One region of the Enterococcus sp. AAFC-DPL-5146 genome, then DNA from elsewhere that is predicted to be linked to it. Evidence: predicted binding sites of a transcription regulator. Region 1 holds the regulator's gene; each other region holds the start of a gene.

Region 1 (3,288 bases):
CAGTCTCTTTACGCTAAGGAGAGATGGAAATTGCCTGAATTGCCAGAAGTTGAAACAGTCAGAAAAGGCTTAGAAAAATTAGTTGTTGGAAAGACGATTGAAGAAGTCACGATTTTGTGGCCAAGAATTATAGAAGCACCGGAAGCGGATATTTTTGCTGAAAAATTGATTGGTCAAAGGATTGAAAAAATGGAGCGCCGTGGAAAGTTTTTAATCTTTAAATTGACGAATTACGATATGATTTCTCATTTAAGAATGGAAGGGAAATACGAAACCAATACTCCAGAAGACGCACGAATGAAACATACCCATGTTATTTTTACATTTACTGATGGAACAGAATTACGCTATCTAGATGTTCGCAAATTTGGTCGAATGGTTTTAGTTGAAAAGGATCAAGGGAAAAATTATAAAGGCATTTTAACATTAGGACCTGAACCAATTCCTTCCGAATTTAAACTACCAGAATTTCGTAAAGGTCTAAAAAAACATCATAAAGCGATTAAACCGTTACTGTTGGATCAACGTTTAGTAACAGGGTTAGGCAATATATATGTAGATGAAGCATTATGGGAGGCTAAGATTTACCCAGAACAACCGGCAGATACATTAAAACCAATGGAAGTCGAAAGTTTGTACTATGCCATTATTGATGTCCTTGGTCGTGCAGTTGAAGCTGGCGGGACAACGATTCGTAGTTATTTAAATGCGCTGGGAGAAGCCGGAACCTTTCAAATTTCATTGAATGTCTATGGTCAAACAGAGAAACCATGTCCAAGGTGTGCTACACCAATTAAAAAAATTAAAGTCGCTCAACGTGGCACCCATTTTTGTCCTAAGTGTCAAACCTTGAAAGTGAGGAGTTAGTTTATGGGGATGGTATTAGGCTTAACTGGAGGTATAGCGACCGGAAAAAGCACAGTTGTGAATATATTTAAAAGCTTGGGGTTTCCTATTGTAGATGCAGATGTTATCGCAAGAGAAGTTGTCGAGCCTGGAACAATTGGTTTATCTGAAGTCGTTTCAGTTTTTGGAACTAGTATTTTAAATTCCGATAACTCACTTAATAGGAAAAAATTAGGAGAGATTATTTTTTCTAATAAGGAAAAAAGAAAACTACTAAATAAAATATTATCGCCTTTTATAAAAAAAGCAATTTTAACTGAAATTAAAAAAAAGAAAAAAGAGGCAGCTTTAGTGATTGTTGATATCCCATTACTTTACGAAGGTGGGTATGATAAGTTCGTTGATCAAGTGGCCGTTGTTTATGTCCCAGAAAACATACAATTACTTCGTTTGATGAAACGTGATAACTTAAGTGAAAAAGAGGCATTTAATCGAATAAACAGTCAATTAGGAATAGAAGAGAAGAAAAAAATGGCAGATATTGTATTAGACAATCAAGGAGATATTCAAAATATAACAAGACAGGTAGAAAAATGGGTTTCTGAAAATGTTTTATGAAGAATAATTCTTTTGAATGTAACAGATAACAAGTGAACAAACAAACGAAAAAGGCAAGAGAGCTGACGAACGTTCTTGTCCTTTTTCGTTTTTAGTATATTTGAACATTCGATTTTTTCAAGATTAAATCACCATTAATTTATTTAGGAAGTCATCGTAGATGTATGGTTTCTTAGCCATTTCATGTTATACTATTGATAGTAGACTAAAAATGAATGAACTAAAATAAAAATATAAAATAAAACGAGGTGAACACTATGCGTTGTCCAAGATGTCATCATAATAATTCTCGTGTAATTGACAGTCGTCAAGCGGACGATGGCCGCGCGATTCGTCGTCGTCGAGAATGTGAAAATTGCAATTACCGTTTTACAACATTTGAACGGATAGAAGCAGCGCCATTGCTAGTTATCAAGAAAAATGGTGATCGTGAAGAATTTAATAGAGAAAAAATATTACGTGGCTTGATTCGCTCTGCTGAAAAACGTCCAGTTGCTATGGAGCAGATGGAACAAATTGTCGATAATGTTGAAAATCGTGTACGTAGTTTAGGAGAAAATGAGATATCAACCACTTTAGTTGGTGAATATGTGATGGAAGATTTAGTTAATTTGGATGAAATTGCTTATATTCGATTTGCTAGTGTCTACCGTCAATTTAAAGATATGAGTGTATTCTTGAAAGAACTACAAGGCATTGTTGATAAAGCAAAATCATCAAATAATGATACAACCAATAAATAAGGAGGTCTTTCCTTGAAAACCAATTGGAAAGAAGTATATCCTAAAAGTATTTTTCAAGTCTCTATCCCGTATCCTTTATCTGATCAAGAACAGTTGGTGTTAACTCTGTTATATCAACCAATTATTGGTGCACAGGCATTTAGTTTATATTTGACACTTTTATCAGAAGTTGAAGATACAGGAATTAGTGAGTCACTGTTTCACGCTGATTTAATTACTATGATGGATATCAGCATTAAGCAAATTCAAGTTGCCAGAAAAAAGCTTGAAGGTATTGGATTGTTAACGACATTCGTCAAAGATGATTCTGAGCTAGGACCAAAGTTTTTATATCGTTTGAATCATCCTGAATCAGCTGAGCGATTTTTCAAAGATGAAGTGTTAGTATTGACTCTTTTAAATAGTATAGGACAAAGAAAATTAGATAAGTTATTCAATCAATTCAAACCAAATTTTATTAATTTAACTGGTTTTGAAGATATCTCTTCTGGATTCAAAGATGTTTATTTGTTTAAAGAAGAACAAATTGTTTCTCAAAATCAACAATTAATTCAAATCGAACAATCTTTCAATGATCCGAGGCCTGCTGCCAAACTAAGTGCAGTGAATGACAGTTTTGATTGGTCATATTTTGTTCAAGGAATAGAAAAACTTGGAATCAAACTTCCTGATAATGTTGACGGATTTAAAGAAGAAGTATTTATTTTTCATAATTTATTTGGAATCACTGAATTAGACATGATTGATTTTTGTTCGAAAGCCTTTGATTATTATACAAGTAAGATTGACGTAAAAGACTTTGAACGAGGAATTTATAAAGCATATGATCCTGATAAAAAACAAAAGAAAAGTGAATTTCAAAAAAATGATTCAGTTGAACTATCCGATGAGGACCAACAAACTTATCGCTACAACTCATTAAAAATGAACGGATTTTCAACTCAAGATATTCAGATGATTATGGATAGTGAAAAGAATTTTCCATTAAATTATCTAGAAGCACTAAAAAATGGACGTGGTGGTTATACAACGCCACAGGAACGTTCGCTAGTTAAGTATTTGGTTAGTAAATCTGGTTTAC
Region 2 (3,288 bases), 480 kb from region 1:
TAAGAAAGAGCGGCATCCCATAGGCACTTTAAAACTACCTGTCAAATCAACTAATTTATCATAATTTAAAATATCTGGATACATCCGTTTAGTCGCACATTCTAATGCAAGTTGCTTCACGTCATAGTTTGGGTCTGTTTCATTTAAGTTTACACCACGCTTTAAAGTGAAAATCAACTTAGGGAAGATAGCTGTTCTTTTTTCACTACCCAATCCATTGATGCGGATTTGTAAAATTGCTCGTTGAATCTCACGTTCAAACCAGCTTAGCCCTAAACCAAAGCCTAATGAAGTAAATGGCGTTTGTCCATTTGAAGTGAATAAGGTATTGATTTCATATTCTAAACTTTGCATTGCATCGTAAATATCTTTTTGAGTTTTAGCTTTTGCGTACTCTTCCTGACGTTTAGAACCATCGATCCATTCCTTTGCATCAGCGAGATGTTTTTGATAATTTAATTCAGCAAATGGTGCTAATAATTCGTCCACACGGTCAGCAGAACAGCCACCATATTGACTAGAAGCTACATTAGCGATGATTTGAGAAATTTGAGCGGTAGCTGTTTGAATCGATTTTGGTGATTCAACATCTGCATTACCGATTTTGAATCCATTGTTCAACATCCCTTTAAAATCAATCAGACAGCAATTAGTCATTGGTGTATATGGATGGTAATCTAAATCATGATAATGGATATCTCCTTTTTGATGGGCGTTAGCTACATGAGAAGGCAGCATCTTCAAGCCAATCGATTTCCCAACAATCCCAGCAGTTAAGTCTCGTTGTGTATTGAAAACATCACTATCTTTATTAGCATTTTCATTTACGACAGATTGATCTTTATTAATTAATTTACTGATTGTAAAGTTGATGTCGGTTGCCTTGCTCCGTTCAAAATCACGACGTGTGCGATAGTTGATATATTCCTCAGCTAGCTCGTATTCATTTTTCGCCAACAAAATATGTTCGACAATATTTTGAATCTCATAAATTTTTACATTTTCAGTGAAACGGTCTGAAATTTCCTGATCGATTCTTTCCACAATTTCTTGAATTCGCTCATGAACAAGGGGGTCTAAAGAACCTCGGATTTTTTGTTCAGCTTTGATCAAAGCGTCATAAATTTTTTGATCATTAAAATCAACTAATCTTCCATCTCTTTTAACGATTTTGATCTTCCTTAAGGCTGAATTCATAGAGGTTTCTTCATTATTCACTTGTTTAATTTCCATCATTTGCTACCCATCTCCTCGTAGATTTATTCCTTTCCTATCATAAAACAATTCGTTGAATCTTTCAACTATATATAGTGCTTAAATGGAAAATATTTTCCTTCTAATAACTATATATAGTGTTTTTTTGAAATGGAAAAATAATGAAAACAAGCTGTTAAAAGGTTTGTGGGAATTGTCACAACATTCTTGCTGAGAAAAATAAATAATTAAAAAAAGCTTCAACATTACTTAATTGTAAGAGGAAACGATGTTCAGTTACGCAGAATATTGGTAGAATAAGGATAATGAATAAACTGGAGCGAAATCTATGAAAAAAATTTTAGAAGTGAATCACTTAAGTAAATCATATGGATATAGAAGTAATAAGGTACAAGTCTTAAATAATATTTCTTTCTCTGTTGATCAAGGTGAATTTGTTGGAATTATGGGCCCCAGTGGTGCCGGGAAATCAACGTTATTGAATACCATATCAACGATTACATTACCAACAACTGGAACTGTCCAAATTGATGGTCAAGATATTTTAAAAATGCGAGATAATCAAATCAGTGATTTTCGTCGTAAAAAGTTAGGTTTTATTTTTCAAAATTTTAATTTAATGGAAACATTGAATGTACAAGATAATATCTTGTTGCCTTTAGCAGTAGAGAGAGTTCCCGTAGATGAAATGGAGGAACGTTTAATACATGTCGCGAAGGTTTTAGGGATCGAGGAACTATTGATGACCTATCCTAATATGATCTCGGTTGGACAAAAACAGCGTGTAGCGGCGGCACGCGCATTGATAACTAAACCTAAAATTATTTTTGCGGATGAACCTACAGGCTCGTTGGATTCTAAATCAGCAGCTGAATTACTTCAGTATATGACGAATATGAATCTACAAGATGATGCAACAATTATGATGGTCACCCATGATCCTTATACGGCAAGCTATTGCAATCGTATTTTATTTATTAAAGATGGTGTCATTTTTTCAGAAGTTGTTCGTCAAGGTTCTAGAAAAGATTTTTTCAATCAAGTAATTGATATGCAAGCAACAATCGGCGGAGGTGGCCGTGCTAATGATTTTTAAACTGTCTTGGAAAAATTTTAAAGGCCAATTTCTCAATTATCTGGTCTATTTTGTTAGTATGACCTTTGCGGTTGTTGTTTATTATTGTTTTAATGCTATTACTTATAATCGGTCATTTGCAAGTAGAGCGGGACAAGACGTCCATATCAATGGTGCGATGAATTTTGGCGGTATTCTTGTTGTTATTATGATTTTAGGATTTATGTTTGCTGCGAATTATTTCTTTCTCTTAAAACGAGAGAAAGAAATTGGTCTCTATCACTTGATTGGTTTGAGAAAAGGGCAAATATCTTTTTTATTTTTTGTAGAGACACTAATGTTAGGAGCAGTATCTTTAGTTTCAGGAATTTTCTTAGGAATTATTTTTTCAAAGCTATTCTTGATGATTCTTGCAAAAGCAATGTTTTTACAGGTAGAGAGTCTGTTTTTTATTTCGTTTCCATCAATGATTCAAACCAGTCTAGTATTTTTATTCATGTTATTGGCAGTGTCTATACGAAGTAGCTGGTTGATTTATCGTTATCAAGTCATGAATTTGGTGAAACCAACTAAAAAAAATAAGCTTAATTCAAATAAAATGTCTGTAGTAAGTATTTCTTTAGGCGTTCTAGGAGTACTGTTTATTGGTACAGGATATTGGTTATCGTATAATGTTATCCATTTTGCAACTTTTTTGATGCGTACGAAGGTTGGTTTCGCTGGCTTTTTGATAGCACCTTTACTAATCATGCTCACCTGTATGATTGGGACGTACTTGTTTTTTAAATATACGATGTATTTAATTGTGTATCTATCTGGGATAAATAAATTTAATTATTACCGAAAGCTGAATATGTTGGCTTTAGGAAATGCTAAGTTTCATATTAAAAGAGGTGGGAATACATTATCATATGTGACTATTTTTATTGCAATTGCTCTAGGAATGATTGGTGGAGCCGCTTCATTTTATACAATCGGAATGAATTCAGTGAACGTGA
Region 3 (3,288 bases), 590 kb from region 1:
GTAATTTAGAAATTTCATTTTCTAAATCACGAGCTTTGATTTTACGTTTACGAATTTTTGGATTAGCTACTAGATTATCATATTCTTTTGTAATATCAATGTATGAGAAAGGAACACCGTATTCACGCTCCACACTATATGGGCTGAATAAATACATATCTTCGTTATTGCGAGCCAATTCATAAAATTTATCAGGAACAACGATTCCTAAAGATAATGTCTTCACACGAACTTTTTCATCCGCATTTTCTTTTTTAGTTGAAAGAAACATTTCGATATCTGGATGGAAAACGTTTAGATAAACAACTCCAGCACCTTGACGTTGACCCAATTGATTTGAATAACTAAAGCTATCTTCGAATAATTTCATAACTGGAACGACACCGCTAGCAGCACCTTCATATCCTTTGATTGGTGCTCCCGCTTCCCGTAAGTTAGCTAATGTGATACCTACACCGCCACCAATTCTTGATAACTGTAAAGCTGAGTTGATTGAACGGCCGATGCTGTTCATATCATCTGTGACTTGAATCAAGAAACAAGAAACAAGTTCACCACGACGTTTACGTCCTGCATTTAAGAATGAAGGAGTTGCCGGTTGGTAGCGTTGGTGGATCATTTCATCTGCTAAAACTAAAGCTAATTCTTCATTGCCATCAGCGAAGTATAAAGCGTTGAAAGCAACTCGATCGTCATAACTTTCTAGGTATTCAGTTCCTGCATTATTTTTCAACGCATATTGTGAATAAAACTTATAAGCTGCCATAAATGATTTGAATTCAAAGTTTTGTTCATCTAAAAATGTATATAGTTTTTCAATGAAAGCCATAGAATATTTTTGAATAAATGCTGTTTCTAGATAATCATTGTCGATTAGATAGTTGATTTTTTCTTCTACTGTATTGAAGGTTCTTGTATTAGGAATGACATTTTCTTTGAAAAATGCTTCCAATGCTTCTTTATCTTTATGCAAAGGAATTTGTCCATCAACGGGACGGTTGATCTCGTTATTTAACTTAAAATAGCTAACATCTTTAATTTCTTTTAGACTCAAGTTCATTCACTACTTTCTTAAAGGATTCTACGTCTTCGTTCGTACCGCTAAACTCAAAAGCAAAAAGCATCGGAACTTTGTAATCACGTGCTATGTCTTTGGCTGTATACACAAATAATTCTGCAAAATTAAGGTTGCCGCCTCCAGCAACACCTTTTAATTGTTCACGATTGCTTTTATAATCAAGAAAATCATTCACCACTTCGGTTATTTCTTGATCGTAAGTAGGAACGACTAGGATAAATGGTTCATTTATCTCAAAAAAAGGATTCGCAGGCTCAATTTCGTAAGCTGGCAAATCCAATTTTTTAATGAAGCGTCTAGTTTGTCCGGTAACTGTAAAATAGACAATTTTCATTTTAGCTAGCCAATTGTTTTAATTGATCAGGACGGAAACCTACAACTGTTGCAGCGTCAGAAGTAATAACTGGAACACTTTGGAATCCTTGTTCTTTTAACCAGTCAATCGCATCTGGTTGGATGTCGATATTTACTTCTTCAAATGCTATATTATTCTCGCTTAAAAAACGTTTTGCCATCTTACATTGGATACAATTATTTTTAGAAAAGATTTTTACGTTCATTTTTAATTCCCCCTCAATTAGTTTACTTCACTAGTATAAATCTCTCAGGGAAAAAGTCAACACTTAGGCACTACATATTGTGGTCGTTTTTTTGTTGAATACCATGTTTTGTGTTTTTGAAAGAAATATGAAAGCATGTATTCTCTAGATTTGAGAGACTATTATTGTAAAATTCGTGTTTAAAAAAGAAATTTATTAAATTTTGAGTTGGAATTTTTAATCTGGAAAACACAAGATATAGTGGTGTAATATTTAAGGAGACACTAACAGAATGTATACAATTTTGATCGTTAATTATTTTCTTACTATAGGTAAAAGAACGGATTTATGAATTAGAAAGGAACATTCCTATCATTGATTATGTGAATAGAATTTTTTTGAAAGTTTTGTCTGATTGTCATGCTAGACATTCCGTAAAGAAATGACAAAAAGAGTAGGGCGTACTGATGACAACGAGATAAATATAGTTGCTATTTATTTTTGTTGTACCATATGTTTCCTCTTGAATAAACCACTTTCGAGTGCTACAATATTTAAGTACTAAACAATTTGGGTCGTTAGCTCAGTTGGTAGAGCAGCTGACTCTTAATCAGCGGGTCATGGGTTCGAGCCCCTTACGACCCATTGGGTGCCAAACCCACGAGAATGGTATTCTATCGGCGTCTTCGGACGTTTCGAAGATGGAATATGCGTTCTCTTTTTTTGTTCCATTAGTAACTAAAAAAATAGAATCATATGAAGTGAGTATTCTGTTATTTGATGATAAACTAAAAGAACCATCTAGGAGGGGGAAAAATATGAAAAAGAAGATCATTTTTTCATTTATATTACTTGCAGGACTATCGCTTAGCGCTTGTGGGGGCAAAGGCAAAACAGTTGAAAGTTCAGTTCCGCCAAAAAGTAGTCAAACAAGTACATCAACTAGCAAAACTACAACGAAGCAAAGTACCACCGAGCAAAGTTCAACAAAATCTTCATCTGAAACAAAAACAAGTGAAAGTCAATCTACTGTAAAATCAGATACAGACTCGCCAGCAAAACAAGCGGAGGTCGTTTTAAGTCAGCTTAATACGGCATTTCCAAACGATCGTTTACCTCAAGCGATATTGACAAGTCAAACAGCTAAATATTTAACAGCAGCAACGACGAGAACTGTCGATCAAAATAACTTTAGAATTTTGTACTATGCAGAAGATCGTCCGATTTCTGTTAATGATATTTCTGTTAATGATTTACAACCAATCTCCTCATTTGAGAAAAAAACGTATGAGTCAAATGAAGCGGCTACCAATGCAGTGGGACAAATCATCGATAATGGTGGTAGCAAGATTGATCTGGGGTATGGAATCACAGGATATCAGCAAGGTGCCGCAGGTTCAACTTACCTATCGTGGCAAGAAGGCAACTGGAGTTTAGTTGTCAGAGCTTCAAATATAGGAGGTGAAATAGCTGAGCCGCTAGCTAAACAAGTCGTTACTTATTTAGAAACAGCCATGCTGCCAGCTCCTCAAAATGTTGGACAGATTTCTTTAACAGCTAGTACAAGTGATAGTTATCAAACCAACTCAGTGGTTTGGCAAAAAGGAACGATCGTTTACACAATTCAGCATTTTGATGCGTTACAAGCAGTTAAAATGACTGTATCAACAA

The links. Region 1 encodes NrdR, which represses ribonucleotide reductase genes. Its sites were predicted from a motif close to ACACNATATATNGTGT; they were not measured.
Region 2: the regulator NrdR is predicted to act here: its motif matches at 1,341-1,356, upstream of nrdD (anaerobic ribonucleoside-triphosphate reductase).
Region 3: the regulator NrdR is predicted to act here: its motif matches at 1,867-1,882, upstream of nrdH (glutaredoxin-like protein NrdH).

What each region holds. Positions count from the first base shown of each region.
Region 1 covers NZ_CM177103.1:1,235,017-1,238,304, forward strand. The annotation lists gene mutM (DNA-formamidopyrimidine glycosylase) at 31-867, shown strand; gene coaE (dephospho-CoA kinase) at 871-1,464, shown strand; gene nrdR (transcriptional regulator NrdR) at 1,722-2,207, shown strand; gene AC4BB2_RS05545 (replication initiation and membrane attachment family protein) at 2,220-3,288, shown strand, end outside.
Region 2 covers NZ_CM177103.1:753,336-756,623, forward strand. The annotation lists gene nrdD (anaerobic ribonucleoside-triphosphate reductase) at 1-1,236, opposite strand, end outside; gene AC4BB2_RS03420 (ABC transporter ATP-binding protein) at 1,544-2,311, shown strand; gene AC4BB2_RS03425 (ABC transporter permease) at 2,301-3,288, shown strand, end outside.
Region 3 covers NZ_CM177103.1:644,481-647,768, forward strand. The annotation lists gene nrdE (class 1b ribonucleoside-diphosphate reductase subunit alpha) at 1-1,054, opposite strand, end outside; gene nrdI (class Ib ribonucleoside-diphosphate reductase assembly flavoprotein NrdI) at 1,035-1,412, opposite strand; gene nrdH (glutaredoxin-like protein NrdH) at 1,414-1,638, opposite strand; tRNA gene AC4BB2_RS02930 (tRNA-Lys) at 2,190-2,262, shown strand; gene AC4BB2_RS02935 (hypothetical protein) at 2,436-3,288, shown strand, end outside.